3 regions of the Streptomyces sp. NPDC002057 genome follow, and region 3 is predicted to be linked to each of the others. Evidence: riboswitches for the same ligand, from Rfam matches in the RefSeq annotation. Region 3 holds a riboswitch; each other region holds the start of a gene.

Region 1 (5,627 bases), on a different contig from region 3:
CGCCACCGGCTCGGCCGCCTCGAAGCCTTCCGCGTCCCGCCCGCTCCGCGTCCACGTCGTCCTCTTCGAGGGCGTCGAGGAACTCGACTTCGCCGCCCCCTATGAGGTGCTGTCCGCCGCCGGGTTCTTCTCCGAGCGCCCGGTGGAGGTCCGTTACGTCTCCGCCACCGGCCCCGGTACCGTGACCGCGGCCTACGGCACGAAGGTCCGCGTCGACCACCCCTGGGCCCCGCACCGGGCCGACCTGCTCGTCGTGCCCGGCGGCGGATACGCGCGGCGCGACAGCCCCGGCGTCCGGGCGGAGATCGACCGGGGCACCCTGCCCCGCGCCCTGGCGGCGGCCGCCCGGCCGGGGCTCACCGTCGGCGCCCTGTGCACCGGCGTGATGCTGCTCTCGGCGGCCGGGCTCACCCGTGGCCGCCCCTGCACCACGCACCACAAGGCCCGTCCGGACCTGGAGCGGCAGGGGGGTGTGCTGAAGAAAGCCCGGGTGGTCGACGACGGCGACCTGGTGACCGCCGGCGGCATCACGTCCGGCCTGGAGCTCGCCCTCTGGCTGGTCCGGCGCGAACTCGGCCCCGACGCGGCGAACGGCCTGGAGACCATGCTGGAGTACGAGGCCCGGGGCACCGTCTGGACGCGCGACCGGTAGGCCGTCACGGAGGGCGCGGGGCCGACGCGGGGCGGGCCGGGCGGGTCGAGGCGGTTCGGGGCGGTTCGGGGCATGAAAAGGCCCGGTGCCGGACACGGGGGATCTCCGGCACCAGGCCTCTGTTGAAGATTCTACAGACTCGGTGGGTGTGTACGCACCACACCCCACCCCGCCGCCGTCCGCCCGCCCCCGGGGCGAGACGCGGACCCCGCGCGGCCCTTCCTCGAACGGGGTTCACGTGGGAGTCCGCCGGCACCGGTCGGGGTGCGGGCAACGGGCGAACGACGGGCGAACGGGGTAAAAGTCCCCTGAGGCGTGAACGCGGCCGAGCGGGGTCCCCGCCCCCTCGGCCGCGCCACCGGTGACGACGACGAGGAGGCCGCCGTGGAGGGCAGAAACATAGGGTTCGTGCATTCCTTCAACCGCGCCGGCGGGTACGGATTCGTCGTTCCCGTGGGCTCCGAGGAACAGGTCTACTTCAGCGCCGAGGACATCGAGGGGGAGGAGCGGTCGCTCTCCGAGGGACAGCAGGTCTCCTTCGTCCTCGTCCTGGGCGAGGGCCGGTTCGAGGCGAAGGAGCTGCGCGTCTGACGCCCCGCCGGCACCTCTCCGCCACCGGCGGCGCCCCCGGGCGGGGGAGCGGGCCGGTGGTAGTGTGCCGAGGCCAGTCGCACCTTTGTACGCACCCGAACGGGTTTGTGCACGGGTCAGGGAATCCGGTGCGAGACCGGAACTGACGCGCAGCGGTGAGGGCGACGGGCGGAGCATCGGCCACTGGGCGGCACGACAGGCCCGGGAAGGCGCTCCGTCCGGCTGACCCCGAGTCCGAAGACCTGCTGGCGGCCCCGGCGGCACGCTGTCGTCCGGGGAGCACCGTACGACAGGCTCCGCGAATGAGCCGTGGCCGCAGAGGAACATCCCGTGCCGCTCGCACACCCCGTCCGCTCCGCCGTGCTCCTCCTGGCCGGCGCACTGCTCCTGACCACGACCGGATGCGGCGGAGGGACCACCGCCCCGGCCGCGAAGGAGCCGGCCGCGGGACCGGGGCAGGGCTTCCCCCTGACGCTCGCCGACAACTGCGGACAGCGGGTCACCGTCGACCGGCCGCCGCAGCGGGCCGTCGCCCTCGACCAGGGCGCGGCCGAGATCATGCTCTCCCTCGGCCTCGCCGACCGGATGGTGGGCACCGCCACCTGGACGGACCCCGTCCTGAAGGGCCTGGAGAAGGAGAACGCGAAGGTTCCGCGCCTCGCCGACCGCTACCCCTCCTTCGAGAAGGTCCTCGACACCGAACCCGACTTCGCGGCCGCCTCCTTCGCGTACACCCTCGGCAAGGGCGGGGTGGCGACCCGCGACCGGTTCGAGAAGCTCGGCGTCCCCACCTACCTCTCGCCGACCGACTGCGTCGGCAAGGACAACAGCGGCGACGGCGACGGCGTCCGCACCGAACCGCTGACCATGGAGACGGTCTACGGCGAGATCCGCGACCTCGCCGAGGTCTTCGCGGTGCGCGAGCGCGGCGAGAAGCTCGTCGCGGACCTGAAGTCCCGGGTGGCGAAGGCCACCGCCACCGGCGACTTCGAGGACGTCACGGTCCTCTACTGGTACGCCAACGCCGAATCGCCCTACATGGCGGGCTGCTGCGGCGCCCCCGGCATCGTCACCCGCGCCCTCGGCGCGAAGAACGTCTTCGACGACACCCGCGAGGAGTGGCCCCAGATCAACTGGGAGAGCGTCGCCGACCGCGACCCCGACATCCTCGTCATCGGCGACCTGACCCGCCGCTCCCAGTCGGCCGAGAGCGCCGCCAAGAAGATCGAGTTCCTGGAGTCGGACCCGGTCACCCGGAACATGACGGCGGTACGGGAGAAGCGGTACGTCCTCCTCAGCGGCCAGGCCCTCAACCCCACCCTCCGCACCGTCGAGGGCATCGAGAAGGTGGCGGCCGCGCTCCGCTCGTACGGTCTCGCGAAGTGACCGCGACCCCGGTCGCCGGAGCCGCCGCCGTCGTACGCGGCGGGGGCGTGGCGCTGCTGTGGACGGTCGTGGGACTCGCCGTCCTGGCGGCGTCGGTGGCCGTGGCGATCACCATCGGGCCGGCGGACATCGGCGTCGGCGACGTGTGGTCCGTCGTCGCCGCCCACCTCGGCGGGGGAGCCGCGGAGGTCTCGCCGATCCGGGACGGCATCGTGTGGGACCTGCGGCTGCCCCGCACCCTCCTCGCCGCCGTCTGCGGAGCCGGCCTCGCCGTCTGCGGTGCGGTGATGCAGTCGCTGCTGCGCAACCCGCTCGCCGACCCGTTCGTCCTCGGAGTCTCCTCCGGCGCCTCGACCGGCGCGGTCGCGGTCGTCGTCCTCGGCATCGGCGGCGGCGTCCTCTCCGTCACCGGAGGGGCGTTCCTGGGCGCCGTGTGCTCCTTCGCGCTCGTGCTGCTCCTCAGTCACACCCTGGGCGGTTCGACGGACCGGGTGGTCCTCTCGGGGGTCGCGGCGATGCAGCTCTTCTCCGCCCTCACCTCGTTCGTCGTGATGACGGCCGCCGACGCGGAGACCACCCGCGGGGTGCTGTTCTGGCTGCTCGGCTCGCTCGGCGGGGCGGGCTGGGGCGATGTGGGGGTGTGCGGCGCGGTGCTCGCGGTGGCGCTGCTCGTCTGCGGCGGGCACGCGCGGACCCTCGACGCGTTCGCGTTCGGCGAGGACGCCGCGGCGGCGCTCGGGGTCGCCGTCGTCCGGACCCGGCTCGTCCTGCTCTGCGTCACCGCCCTCCTGACGGCGGCCCTGGTCTCCGCCGCCGGGGCGATCGGCTTCGTCGGCCTCGTCCTGCCGCACGCGGCACGGGCCCTCGCGGGCCCCGGCCACGCGCGACTCCTCCCGGTCACGGCCCTGACCGGAGCCGTCTTCCTCGTCTGGGCCGACACCCTGGCCCGCACGGTCCTGGACCCCCAGGAGGTCCCGGTGGGCGTGGTGACCTCACTGATCGGCGTACCGGCGTTCGTCCTGGTCCTGTACCGCACGAGGAGCACACGGTGACCCCACCCGGAGGCGCGAAGGCGCCCGGCGCGCGGGGAGCCGAGGACCCGGCCGGAGGCGCGAAGGCGCCCGGCGCGCGGGGAGTCGAGGACCCGGCCGGAGGTGTGAAGACGCCCGGCCCGCGGGACGCCCAGGACGCCGCCGCCCACCCGGCCGCCGCCCGGGGGCTCCGGGCCGAGCGGGTCTCGCGCACCGCAGGCGGCACCCTCGTCCTCGACGGCGTCGGACTCACCCTCGCCCCCGGGACCGTCACCGGCCTCCTCGGGCCCAACGGCTCCGGCAAGTCGACCCTCCTGCGGCTCCTCGCCGGAGTCCTCGCCCCGGACTCCGGCGTCGTCACCCTCGACGGCGAACCGCTCGCCACGCTCGGCCGCCGGACGGTCGCCCGGCGTCTGGCCACGGTCGAGCAGCAGGCCGACACACAGACCGACCTCACCGTCCTCGACGTCGTACGCCTCGGTCGCGTCCCGCACCGCCGCGCCTGGTCGCCCCCCTCGGCGGCCGACGAGGCCGCCGTCCGCTCCGCCCTCGCCCGCACCGGCCTCACCGACCGGTCCCGGCAGCCCTGGCGCACCCTCTCCGGCGGCGAGCGCCAGCGCGTCCAGATCGCCCGCGCCCTCGCCCAGGAGCCGCGCGAACTGCTCCTCGACGAACCCACCAACCACCTCGACATCCAGCACCAACTGGACCTCCTGGCCCTCGTCGCCGAGCTGCGCCTGACCGCCGTCGTCGCCCTGCACGACCTCAACCTGGCGGCGATGTACTGCGACCGGCTCGTGGTCCTGGAGCGGGGCCGCGTGGTGGCCGCCGGCACACCGGGCGAGGTGCTCACCGAGGAGCTGATCGCCGAGGTCTACCGGGTCCGCGCCGCGGTGACCCGCCCGGACCCGGGCGGACCGCCCCACATCCGCTTCCTGGGTACGGTCTCCGCCACCTGAGGAGCACCTGAGCAGCACCTGAGCAGCACCTGAGGGGCACGTGAGGAGCACCTGAGGGGCCGTCCGAGGGCGCCGCAGCGCTGCCGCCGGGCCGCCTACGATGAGCGCATGTCTGAGCGCGTACACCCCGAGGCCGCGTCCCGGCCGCACGAGCGGACGCCCGGAGCGCTCGAACTGTCGGCGGCGGCGGAGGTGTTCGGGCTGCTCTCGGACCCGACCCGGCTGCATCTGGTCTGGCTGCTCACCCGGGGCGAGGCGGACGTGACCGCCCTGACGGAGGCGTGCGGGGCCGCGCGCCCGGCGGTGAGCCAGCATCTGGCCAAGCTGCGCCTCGCCGGGCTCGTCCAGTCCCGCAAGGACGGCCGCCGGGTCGTGTACGCGATGCCGGACGGGCATCTGAAGCGCCTGGTGGTCGAGGCGATCAGCCGCGCCGACCACGAGGTGAGCGGGGAGCCCTGGCACGACTGAGGACGACTCCGCCCCCCGCACGTCAACATGTGCGCAATCATGCACACGTCGGCTACGGTGGTGACGTCCGCAGTCCGCCCTGGCCGACCGGGGGCGCCCTCATGCTGTCCGTGCTGCGCAGCCCCACCTACCGCCGCCTGTTCGGCGCCCAGGCCGTCGCCCTCACCGGCACGGGCCTCGCGACCGTCGCGCTGAGCCTCCTCGCGTACGAGCTGGCGGGCGCGAACGCCACCGCCGTGCTCGGCACCGCCCTCGCGATCAAGATGGCCGCGTACGTCCTGATCGCCCCGCTCGTCGGCGCCCTCGCCGACCGCGTACCCCGGCGCGCGCTGCTCGTCTCCATGGACCTGGTGCGGGCGGCGGTCGTCCTGGCCCTGCCGTTCGTCGGCCGGATCTGGCAGGTCTACCTGCTGATCCTGCTGCTCCAGGCCGCGTCGGCCGCCTTCACCCCGGCCTTCCAGGCGACGATCCCGCAGGTGCTGCCCGACGAGCGCGACTACACCGAGGCCCTGTCGCTCGCCCGGCTCGCCCACGACCTGG
Region 2 (5,627 bases), on a different contig from region 3:
TCCTCGGAGGTGACCTCGGTGCGTCCGGCCCAGGCGGCGAGCGCGGTCGCGGCCCGGGCCATGACGATGTCGGCACGCATGCCGTCCACCTCGAAGGCGGCGCAGGTCGCGGCGATCTGGAGCAGCACGGCGTCCCCGAGGGTCACCCGGGGCAGCAGGGCGCGGGCGGCCGTGATCCGGCCGCGCAGCGCGGTCTCCTCGTCGGCCCAGCGCGCGGCGAACGCGTCCGGGTCGTCCTCGAAGGCGAGCCGTCGCCGGACGACCTCGACGCGCTGCTCGGGCTCGCGGGAGGCGGCGACCTCGACGGTCAGCCCGAACCGGTCGAGCAGCTGCGGCCGGAGCTCGCCCTCCTCGGGGTTCATCGTGCCGACGAGCAGGAAGCGGGCGGCGTGCCGCACCGAGACGCCCTCGCGCTCGACGTAGGAGGAGCCCATGGCGGCGGCGTCGAGGAGGTGGTCGATGAGGTGGTCGCTGAGCAGGTTGACCTCGTCGACGTAGAGGATGCCCCGGTGCGCGGCGGCGAGGAGCCCCGGCTCGAAGGCCTTCACGCCGTCGGCGAGCGCCTTCTCGATGTCGAGCGCGCCGACGAGCCGGTCCTCGGAGGCGCCGACGGGCAGCTCGACCATCCGCGCGGGCCGCTCGGTGCCGGGCGCGGTCCCGTGCGGCCCGTCGGGGCAGCCGAGGTCGGGCGAGGCCGGGTCGCAGCTGAACCGGCAGCCGGCGACGACGGGAACGGCGGGCAGCAGCTCGGCGAGCGCCCGGACGGCGGTGGACTTGGCGGTCCCCTTCTCGCCCCGGACCAGCACACCGCCCACGGCGGGGCTGACGGCGTTGAGCAGCAGCGCGAGCCGCAGGTCGTCCATACCGACGACGGCGGTGAACGGATACCGGGTGCTCATCGGCAGGTCTCTCCTTCAGGTTGCTGACGTTCGAATGACGACGCGCGGCCGTCGGCGGCGGGTGACCACCCGCGGCCGGCGGCCGCGCCCTTCTCGCTCACGGTGCTCCCGGCGGCACGAACGGCAGGCCCGCCGGAGCCCCCTCCTCGATCAGCCGCAGCAGCGCCCCCGTGTCCGCGTGCTCCTCGATCAGATCGCCCAGCCGGTCCAGCTGTTCCTCCCGCAGCGCCCCGAACGACGTGTCCGGAGCCGGTACGAACCGCCGTCCGGCCGCCGCCGCGACCTCCCGCAGGAACGCCCGCCGGAACCCGTCGCTCTCCAGGGAGCCGTGCCAGTGGGTGCCCCACACCGAGCCGACCCGGCAGCCGTCCAGGAACGGTTCCCCGCCCCGTACGTCCGCGATCCCGTGGTGGATCTCGTACCCCTCGACCCGCTCGCCGAGCGCTTCGCCGACCGGTCGGGCCAGGGTCTTCTCGCGCGCGAACCGGACGCGTACGGGGAGCAGTCCGAGCCCGTCGACGGTTCCGGCCCTCGACTCGACCTCGTCCTCGATCCGCTCGCCGAGCACCTGGAAGCCACCGCAGACGCCGAGCACCGGGCGGCCCTCGGCGGCGCGCCGGGCGAGCGCGTCGGCGAGGCCGCGTTCCCGCAGCCAGGCGAGGGCCTTGACCGTGCCGCGCGTGCCGGGCACGACGACGAGGTCCGCGTCGACGAGCTCCTCGGGCCGGTCGACGAACCGGACGACGACGCCCGGTTCGGCGGCCAGCGCGTCGACGTCCGTGAAGTTGGACATGAGGGGTACGGCGCAGACGGCGACCCGCAGCACGTCCGCGCCGACCGGCGGCGCCACGACCGACTCGCGGACGGTGCCGCGCAGCGAGACCCGGAGGCCGTCCTCCTCGTCGATGCCGAGCCCGTGCGCGTACGGCAGGACGCCGAAGGTCCGCCGCCCGGTCAGGTCGTACAGCATGTCGAGCCCGGGTTCGAGCAGGGTCACGTCGCCCCGGAACTTGTTCACGAGATATCCGGCGATCAGCTCCTGGTCCTCGGGCGCGAGCAGCGCCGTCGTCCCGAAGAACTGGGCGAAGACCCCGCCCCGGTCGATGTCCCCGACCACGACCACGGGCAGCCGCGCGGCCCGCGCTATGCCCATGTTCACGATGTCGGTGCGCCGCAGGTTGATCTCGGCCGGGCTGCCGGCCCCTTCGCAGATCACCGCGTCGTACGTGCTCCGCAGCTCCTCCAGGCAGGCCAGGACGGGCTCGAACAGCTCCTTCTGGCGCCCCCCGTGGTAGCCGCGCGCGCTGAGTTCGCCGACCGGCTTGCCCATCAGGACGACCTGGCTGGACCGGTCGCTGCCGGGCTTGAGCAGCACCGGGTTCATCAGCGCGGTCGGCTCGACGCGGGCGGCCTGCGCCTGCATGGCCTGGGCCCGCCCGATCTCGGCGCCCTCGCGGGTGACGAAGGAGTTGAGGGACATGTTCTGTCCCTTGAAGGGCGCGACCTTGACGCCCTGCCGGACCAGCCACCGGCAGATGCCGGCGGTGACGACGCTCTTGCCCGCGTCGGAGGTGGTCCCGGCGACGAGCAGTCCTCCGCCCCTCATGCGTTCCTCCGCTTCCGGGCCGCCAGGGCGCCGATGGTGATGCGGCCGCCCACACAGGCGACCAGGGTCAGCGCGGTCACCCGGCGCGAGAGGCCGACCGCCCGGTCGATGTCCGCGACCTCGACGGGCCGTCCCGTCCCGTTGAGCACCGGCCGGTGCTCGACCCGGCCGCCGTACGCCAGGGTCCCCCCGAGCCGTACGCCGAGCGCCCCCGCGAAGGAGGCCTCGACCGGGCCCGCGTTGGGGCTGGGGTGCTTCGCCGCGTCCGCGCGCCAGGCCCGTACGGCCCCGCGGGGGTTCCCGCCCGCGACGGTCGCGAGCGCGGCCGTCAGCCGGGCTCCGGGCCAGCCGGCCACGTCGTCGAGCCGGGCCGAGGCCCAGCCGAACCGGCGGTGGCGCGGCGACCTGTGGCCGACCATCGCGTCGAGGGTGTTGACGGCCCGGAAGCCGAGCAGGCCCGGCACGCCCGCGACCGCGCCCCAGAAGAGGGCGCCGACCACGGCGTCGGAGGTGTTCTCGGCGACCGACTCGACGACCGCGCGGGCCATCGCCGGTCCGTCGAGGGAGTGCGGGTCGCGGCCGCAGAGGTGCGGCAGCCGTTCCCGGGCCACCTCCAGGTCGCCGGCGGCCAGCGCCCCGCCGATCGCGCGTGCCTCCCGGCCCAGGGTCGTCCCGCCGACGACGGCCCAGACGGAGGCGGCGGTGAGGGCGGCGGCGGCGGCCGGCCGGTTCCGCACGGCCCGTGCGGCGAGCGCGCCCAGGGCGACGGTGGAGCCGGCGCAGACGGCGGTGTGGAGGGCGCCCCAGCCGCGGTGGTCGTGGTGGAGGCGCTCCTCGACGGCGGCGGCGGCCCGGCCGAACACGGCGACGGGGTGTCCGCGCCGGGGGTCGCCGACGAGCAGGTCGACGGCGAGGCCCGCGGCCGCGCCGTACGCGAACGCACCGGTGGTACTGCTGCGGCCGGGCATGGCGCTCTGTCCTCACTCAGGGTCCGCGCCCTGGATCGACGTGACCGGCGGCGAGAGTTCCTGACTCCCGGACCCTGGGGATCCGGTCACAGTGGCGGGACCGCGCCGGATTCGCACCGGACTTCCTCTGCTGCCGCCGTAATGGCCTCGGCAGTCCACCACGCCCCGAGAAGGGGCGTCAACTCACCCTTGACCTGCGACGGCGCACTGTGCGGAGCACCACAGAGAGGGCGGTGGACAGACGCGGGCCGGGCGGCCCGCACGGAGAGTGCGGGCCGCCCGGCCGGTGGAGCGTGGACCGTCAGACGACGATCAGGTAGATGCCGTAGGCCACGGCCGCGAGGCAGAGGCCGAAGCAGGTGTAGGCGCCGGTGCGGGCCAGGGCGGCGGAGTCACCGCGGGCGGCGGCCTCCTCCTGCTTGCCGAGGCCGACGATCCCGAGGGTGAAGAGGCCCACGAGGGCGACGGTCGCCACGAGGCTGACTCCGAAGACGGAGCCGAGGGCTGCCCAGTCGATCTTCATGTCGTTCGTTCCTTACACCGCTGCGGCGGGGGCCGGGGGAGCGGCCGGGTCCGTGGGGACCGGCGCCGGGATGGTGGTCTTGAGGTCCTCGTCCGCGACGGCGGCGACGGAACCGGCGGCCGGCGGCGGGGTGACGGCCGCGATGGCGGTGGTCACCACACCCGCGGGCTCGGCGTCGAGGTCGTCGTCGGTGACGTTGTTGTGGTCGACCGGCTTGCGGCGGGAGAGCGACCAGATGACGGCGGAGCCGACGACCAGCAGGACCGCGACGGCGGCGATGCCCCAGGGGCCCTGCTTGGTGAGGAACTCGGCGCCGGCGCCGACCAGACCCGCGGCGGGCAGGGTCAGACCCCAGGCGACGAACATCCGGGTGGCGGTCGACCAGCGGACGACACCGCCCTTGCGGCCGAGGCCGGCGCCCATCACGGCACCCGAGCAGGACTGGGTGGTGGAGAGCGAGAAGCCCAGGTGCGAGGAGGCCAGGATGACCGTCGCGGCGCTGGTCTGGGCGGCGAAGCCCTGCTGCGGCTGGAGGTCGGTGAGGCCCTTGCCCATGGTGCGGATGATGCGCCAGCCACCGAGGTAGGTGCCGAGGGCGATGGCGACACCGGCGGAGACGATGACCCACATCGGGGGGTTCGAGCCGGGGGCGACGACACCCTGGGTGACCAGGGCGAGGGTGATGATGCCCATCGTCTTCTGGGCGTCGTTGGTGCCGTGGGCGAGGGAGACGAGACCGGCGGAGGCGATCTGGCCGGCCCGGTAGCCCTTGGCCGTGGCCTTCGCCTCGGGGTTGGCCTTGATCTTGTACGTCAGCTTGGTGGCTGCCATCGCGGCGAGGCCGGCGACGAGCGGCGCGGCGATGGCCGGGATGAGGACCTTGGTGACGATGGTGGGGCCGTTCACGGCCGACCAGCCGGCCGACATGACCGCGGCGCCGATGAGGCCGCCGAAGAGGGCGTGGGAGGAGCTGGAAGGCAGGCCCAGCAGCCAGGTCAGCAGGTTCCACAGGATGGCGCCGACCAGCGCGGCGAAGATCACCTCTGTGCGGATGCCCTCTTCGTTGATGATCCCGCCGGAGATCGTCTTGGCGACCTCCACGGACAGGAACGCGCCGACGAGGTTCAGCACGGCGGACATGGCCACCGCCGTCTTCGGCTTGAGGGCACCGGTCGAGATGGTCGTGGCCATCGCGTTGGCGGTGTCGTGGAAACCGTTCGTGAAATCGAACACGAGAGCTGTCACGACCACAATGGCGAGCAGCAGCGTGATGTGTTCCATTTACCCAGGCAATCGTTTGACGTCAGTGGCGAGCCGAACGTAGGCAACCTGGGTGAACGGAAGGTGAACTGGGTCGGGCGGCGTGGTGTCCCTATCCGGTGTCGAGGCATTCCGCTTGACCGCCGGGCGGGCCGGGTGTCCACGATGCGGTCACCCCGCAACCCCGGGTAATCCGGGCCATCACAGGGCACGTGCGACCTGCCCCGGTTCCTCCTCCGCCACCCGGTTCCGCTCCCCGGACCGAACCATCCGACCGGGGGACCCCGCGGACGAGACCCATGTCACTCCAAGGAGGGGCTCGCGAGGCCCGGGGAGACCGCGCCCCGGCCCCCCTCCCTCCTCGTTCCCTC
Region 3 (5,627 bases):
TGGTCTCCACCGCCGTCAACCCGGCCTCCTCCACCACCGCCCTCGCCGGCTCCACGGAGGAGGAGCAGTTCCACTAGGCGACCCCTCCGGCGTCCGACCGGCGCCCGACCGGCTCGCGTCCCGGCCGAACGGGGGCGGGCGACCCGTCCCCGCCCGCCCCCGTTCCCCCAGCTCAGGAGGAGTACCGATGACCACCACCGCACTCACCCACGGCGTCCACGTCCTCGCGGCCCCCGGGGACCGCCACGACGAGATCCTCACGCCCGAAGCCCTGGACTTCGTGGCACGGCTGGCCGTCGCCTTCGGCGAGCGGCGGCAGTGGCTCCTGAAGGAGCGCCGCCGCCAGGCCATCCGCCTCGCCACCGGTTCGCCGCTCGACTTCCGGCTCACCACCTCGGCCGTGCGCGCCGACCCGTCCTGGCGGGTCGCCCCTCCCGCGCCCGGCCTGACCGACCGCCGGGTCGAGATCACCGGCCCGCCGGACCGCCGGATGGCCGTGAACGCCCTCAACTCCGGGGCCCGGGTCTGGATGGCGGACTTCGAGGACGCCACCGCGCCCACCTGGGACAACGTGATCGGCGGCCAGCTCACCCTGCTGGACGCCGTCGAACGGCGCATCGACTTCACGACCGCCGACGGCAAGGAGTACCGGCTCGCCGACCGCGACCGGCTCGCCACGATCGTCGTCCGGCCGCGCGGCTGGCACCTCGACGAGGAGCACCTGGAGGTCGACGGCCGCCCCGTGCCGGCCTCGCTCGTCGACTTCGGCCTGTACTTCTTCCACTGCGCCCGGCGGCAGATCGACGCCGGACACGGCCCGTACTTCTACCTCCCCAAGCTGGAGGGCCGGGACGAGGCGCGGCTCTGGAACGACGTCTTCCTCCTCGCCCAGGAACTCCTCGGCATCCCCCGGGGCACCGTCCGCGCCACCGTCCTGATCGAGACCATCACCGCCGCGTTCGAGATGGAGGAGATCCTCTACGAGCTCCGCGAGCACAGCTCCGGGCTCAACGCGGGCCGCTGGGACTACCTGTTCAGCCTGATCAAGACCTTCGGCCACCGGACCGACTTCCTGCTGCCCGACCGGGCGAAGGTGACGATGACCGCGCCGTTCCTGCGGGCGTACACCGAGCTCCTGGTGCGGACCTGCCACCGGCGCGGCGCCCACGCCATCGGCGGCATGGCCGCCCAGGTCCCGGGCCGGGACCCCGCCGCCCACGAGGCGGCCCTCGCCAAGGTCCGCCTGGACAAGGAACGGGAGGCCGAGGACGGCTTCGACGGTTCCTGGGTGGCCCACCCCGGACTCGTCCCGGTCTGCCGGAAGGTCTTCGACGGTGTGCTCGGCGACCGTCCCGACCAGATCCACCGGACCCGGGACGACGTGGAGGTCACGGCGGCGGACCTGCTGTCCGTGCGCCGGATCGGCGGGCCCCCGACCGAGGAGGGGGTGCGCACGAACATCGCGGTGGCCCTGCGCTACTTCGCCGCGTGGATGGGCGGCCAGGGCGCGGTCGCCCTCGACGGCCTCATGGAGGACGCGGCCACCGCCGAGATCGCCCGCGTCCAGGTCTGGCAGTGGCTGCGGCACCGCGTGATCCAGCGCGAGGACGTCCTGCGGACCCTGGACGACGAACTGGCCGCCCTGGGCGCCGCGTACCCGTGGGCGCCGCTCGACGAGGTGCGGGAGCTGTTCGAGCGGACCGCTCTCTCCGCCGAACTGCCGCTGTTCTTCACCCCCGAGGCGTACTCCCGCCACCTCGTGCGGACGACGGAGCCCCGGGCGTGAGCGGGGAGACCGGGCACGCGGGCGGCCCGCCCGAGGCCCGCCGGCCCGTCGGCATCCGGCGCGTCGGCGTCGTCGGCGGCGGCCAGATGGGCGCGGGCATCGCCGAGGTGTGCGCACGGGCCGGACTCGACACCCTGCTCTGCGAGGCCACCCGGCCGGCGGCCGCGGCGGCGCGCGACCGGATCGCCGACTCCCTCGAACGGGCCGTGCGACGGGGGAAGCTCGACCGGGTCGCGGGCGAGGGCGCGCTCGACCGGATCACGGTCACCGCCGACCTCGACGACCTGGCCGATCGGCAGTTGGTCGTCGAGGCGGTCACCGAGGACCCCGCCGTGAAGACGGAGGTGTTCACCGCGCTCGACAAGATCGTCACCGATCCGGCGGCGATCCTGGCCACCAACACCTCCTCCCTCCCCGTGATGCGCCTCGGCATGGCCACCGGCCGCGCCGACCGGGTCGTCGGAGTGCACTTCTTCAACCCGGTCCCGGTGCTGCCGCTCGTGGAGGTGGTCACGACCCTCCACACGGCGCCCGACGTGGAGCGCGACGTGACGGAGTTCGCCACCGCCGTCCTGGGCAAGACGGTCATCCGCTCCCGCGACCGGGCCGGCTTCGTCGTCAACGCCCTCCTGGTCCCCTACCTGCTGTCGGCGATCCGGATGACGGAGTCGGGCTTCGCCTCCGCCTCGGACGTCGACCACGGCATGGAACTCGGCTGCGCCCACCCGATGGGGCCGCTGAAGCTCGCGGACCTGATCGGACTCGACACGGTCGCGTCGATCGCCGAGTCGCTCTACGACGAGTTCAAGGAACCGCTGTACGCCCCGCCCCCGCTGCTCCTGCGGATGGTGGAGGCGGGACTCCTCGGCCGCAAGACGGGCCGCGGGTTCCACGGGTACGACCGGGTGAGAGGACCCGGACGGCAGCCGGTCTGAGGGGGCCGGCGGCGGCTGAGGGGCCGGGGACGGGTGGTGCCGTCCCCGGCCCACCGTCATGCCCGCGTGTCTCATGTCACCGTCCGAATGGTGGAATCACCGTGCTCGCGCGCGCGGCCGACGCCGTAGGGTGGCCGTGCAGCTGGTTCGCCCCGTCCGCCAGGCGGGAGGCGTCGTAAGAGGGAACCCGGTGGGAATCCGGGACTGCCCCGCAGCGGTGAGTGGGAACGACCGCCGTCATACGCACTGGGCCCGGGAAGGGTCTGGGAAGCGACGGCCAGTAGGAGCCCTCCGGTCACCTCCGGAGGACGTGCCCGCGAGTCCGAAGACCTGCCCGTTGCCCGCACGCGGACGATTCCGCGCGCGGACATTCCGGTGACCTCGAGGGCGGGTCGGCGCACATACCTGTCGGGCGAGCGCGCCGTTCCACGCGCACGCGCACCGACCGGTCGTCGCCCCTTCGCGCTCTCGTCCCGTCCCCGGGATCTCAGGGATTCATCTCGCGAAGGAGATCTCCGTGACCACGAAGTCCGCAGCCGCGGCAGCACGGGCCACTGTGTACGGCTACCCCCGCCAGGGGCAGGGCCGGGAACTCAAGAAGGCGATCGAGGGGTACTGGAAGGGCCGCGTCGACGCCGAGGCCCTCCGGGCCGCCGCCGCCGCACTGCGCGCCGAGAACTGGCGGCAGCTCGCCGACGCGGGCGTCCACGAGGTGCCCACCGGCGACTTCTCCCTCTACGACCACGTCCTCGACACCACCGTCATGGTCGGCGCGATCCCCGCCCGCCACCGGGAGGCCGTCGCGGCCGACGCGCTCGACGGCTACTTCGCGATGGCGCGCGGCACCCAGGACGTGGCGCCCCTGGAGATGACGAAGTGGTTCGACACCAACTACCACTACCTGGTCCCCGAGTTGGGGCCGGACACCGTGTTCACCGCCGACTCCGCCCAGCAGGTCGCCGGGCTGCGCGAAGCCCTCACCCTCGGCCTGACGGCCCGACCCGTCCTGCTGGGGCCCGTCACCTATCTGCTGCTCGCCAAGCCGGCCCCCGGCGTGGCCGCCGACTTCGATCCGCTGACCCTGCTCGACCGACTGCTGCCGGTGTACGCGGAGGTCCTCGCCGACCTGCGCGCGGCGGGCGCGGAGTGGGCTCAGCTGGACGAGCCGGCCCTGGTGCAGGACCGGACCCCGGCCGAACTGAACGCGGCCGAGCGGGCCTACCGCGACCTCGGCGCGCTCACCGACCGGCCCAAGCTGCTCGTCGCCTCCTACTTCGACCGGCTCGGCGACGCCCTCCCCGTACTCGCCAAGGCACCGGTCGAGGGGCTCGCCCTCGACTTCACCGGCCCCGCCGCCGGCCAGGTCGACGCGCTCGCCGCCGTCGGCGGCCTGCCGGGCAAGCGCCTGGTCGCCGGGGTGGTGGACGGCCGCAACATCTGGGTCAACGACCTGGAGAAGTCGCTCTCCACCCTCGGCACCCTCCTCGGGCTCGCCGACCGGGTGGACGTCGCCGCCTCCTGCTCCCTCCTCCACGTGCCGCTCGACGCGACCGCCGAGAAGGACGTCGACCCCCGGATCCTGCGCTGGCTGTCCTTCGCCCGGCAGAAGACCGCGGAGCTGGTGACCCTGGCCGAGGGGCTCTCCGGCGGCACCGAGGTCATCGCCGACGAGCTGTCGGCGAACCGCGCGGCCCTCGCCTCCCGGGCCGGCTCCCCGATCACCCGCGACCCCGCCGTACGCGCCCGCGCCGCCGCCGTCACCGACGCGGACGGACGCCGTTCGCAGCCGTACGCCGAGCGCGCGGCCGCCCAACGCGCCCATCTGAGGCTTCCGTTGCTGCCGACCACCACGATCGGCTCCTTCCCGCAGACCGCCGACCTGCGCGCGGCCCGGGCCGACCTGCGGGCCGGGCGGATCGACGCCGCCGGGTACGAGGAGCGCATCAGGTCCGAGATCCAGGAGGTGATCGGCTACCAGGAGAAGACGGGGATCGACGTCCTGGTGCACGGCGAGCCCGAACGCAACGACATGGTGCAGTACTTCGCCGAGCAGCTCACCGGCTACCTCGCCACCGAGCACGGCTGGGTCCAGTCCTACGGCACCCGCTACGTCCGGCCCCCGATCCTGGCCGGGGACATCTCCCGCCCCGAACCGATGACCGTCCGGTGGACGACGTACGCCCAGTCGCTGACCGGGAAGCCCGTCAAGGGCATGCTCACCGGGCCCGTCACCATGCTCGCCTGGTCCTTCGTCCGCGACGACCAGCCGCTCGGCGACACCGCGCGGCAGGTCGCGCTGGCCCTGCGGGACGAGGTGAACGACCTGGAGGCGGCGGGTACTTCGATCATCCAGGTCGATGAACCGGCGCTCCGGGAGACCCTGCCGCTGCGGGCCGCGGACCACCCGGAGTACCTGGCCTGGGCGACCGAGGCCTTCCGCCTCACCACCGGCGGGGTGCGGCCGGACACCCAGATCCACACCCACATGTGCTACGCCGAGTTCGGCGACATCGTCCAGGCCATCGACGACCTCGACGCCGACGTCATCAGCCTGGAGGCGGCCCGCTCCCACATGCAGGTCGCCCACGAGCTCGCCGCCCACGGCTACCCGCGCGAGGCCGGCCCCGGCGTCTGGGACATCCACTCCCCGCGCGTCCCGAGCACCGAGGAAGCCGCCTCGCTGCTGCGCACCGGACTGCGCGCGATCCCGGCCGAGCGGCTGTGGGTCAACCCCGACTGCGGTCTGAAGACCCGCGGCTGGACGGAGACCCGCGCCTCCCTGGAGAGCCTGGTCGCCGCCGCCCGCACGGTCCGCGCGGAGCTGCCCGCCTCCTGACGCGCCGGTGACCGGGCCGGTCGCGTGGCGAGCAGCCGGCTCCTCTTCTACAACGAGGAGCTGTTCGACA

What was found. Region 3 has a riboswitch for cobalamin ahead of metE (5-methyltetrahydropteroyltriglutamate--homocysteine S-methyltransferase). Riboswitches for the same ligand answer to the same signal wherever they lie in the genome.
Region 1: it holds a riboswitch for cobalamin, as region 3 does, so the genes downstream of both, ABT129_RS21740 (ABC transporter substrate-binding protein) here and metE (5-methyltetrahydropteroyltriglutamate--homocysteine S-methyltransferase) in region 3, are expected to answer to the same signal.
Region 2: it holds a riboswitch for cobalamin, as region 3 does, so the genes downstream of both, ABT129_RS04860 (cobalamin biosynthesis protein) here and metE (5-methyltetrahydropteroyltriglutamate--homocysteine S-methyltransferase) in region 3, are expected to answer to the same signal.

The regions. Positions count from the first base shown of each region.
Region 1 covers NZ_JBEOXR010000028.1:9,489-15,115, forward strand. Annotated here, with positions in the region: gene ABT129_RS21730 (DJ-1/PfpI family protein) at 1-652, shown strand, start outside; gene ABT129_RS21735 (cold-shock protein) at 968-1,243, shown strand; cobalamin riboswitch at 1,316-1,493, shown strand; gene ABT129_RS21740 (ABC transporter substrate-binding protein) at 1,574-2,629, shown strand; gene ABT129_RS21745 (FecCD family ABC transporter permease) at 2,626-3,681, shown strand; gene ABT129_RS21750 (ABC transporter ATP-binding protein) at 3,786-4,619, shown strand; gene ABT129_RS21755 (ArsR/SmtB family transcription factor) at 4,728-5,087, shown strand; gene ABT129_RS21760 (MFS transporter) at 5,189-5,627, shown strand, end outside.
Region 2 covers NZ_JBEOXR010000004.1:31,709-37,335, reverse strand. Annotated here, with positions in the region: gene ABT129_RS04870 (putative cobaltochelatase) at 1-899, opposite strand, end outside; gene ABT129_RS04865 (cobyric acid synthase) at 997-2,505, opposite strand; gene ABT129_RS04860 (cobalamin biosynthesis protein) at 2,502-3,473, opposite strand; cobalamin riboswitch at 3,506-3,648, opposite strand; gene ABT129_RS04855 (hypothetical protein) at 3,775-3,996, opposite strand; gene ABT129_RS04850 (inorganic phosphate transporter) at 4,009-5,277, opposite strand.
Region 3 covers NZ_JBEOXR010000061.1:46,385-52,011, forward strand. Annotated here, with positions in the region: gene aceA (isocitrate lyase) at 1-77, shown strand, start outside; gene aceB (malate synthase A) at 188-1,786, shown strand; gene ABT129_RS32930 (3-hydroxybutyryl-CoA dehydrogenase) at 1,783-2,721, shown strand; cobalamin riboswitch at 2,848-3,073, shown strand; gene metE (5-methyltetrahydropteroyltriglutamate--homocysteine S-methyltransferase) at 3,239-5,557, shown strand.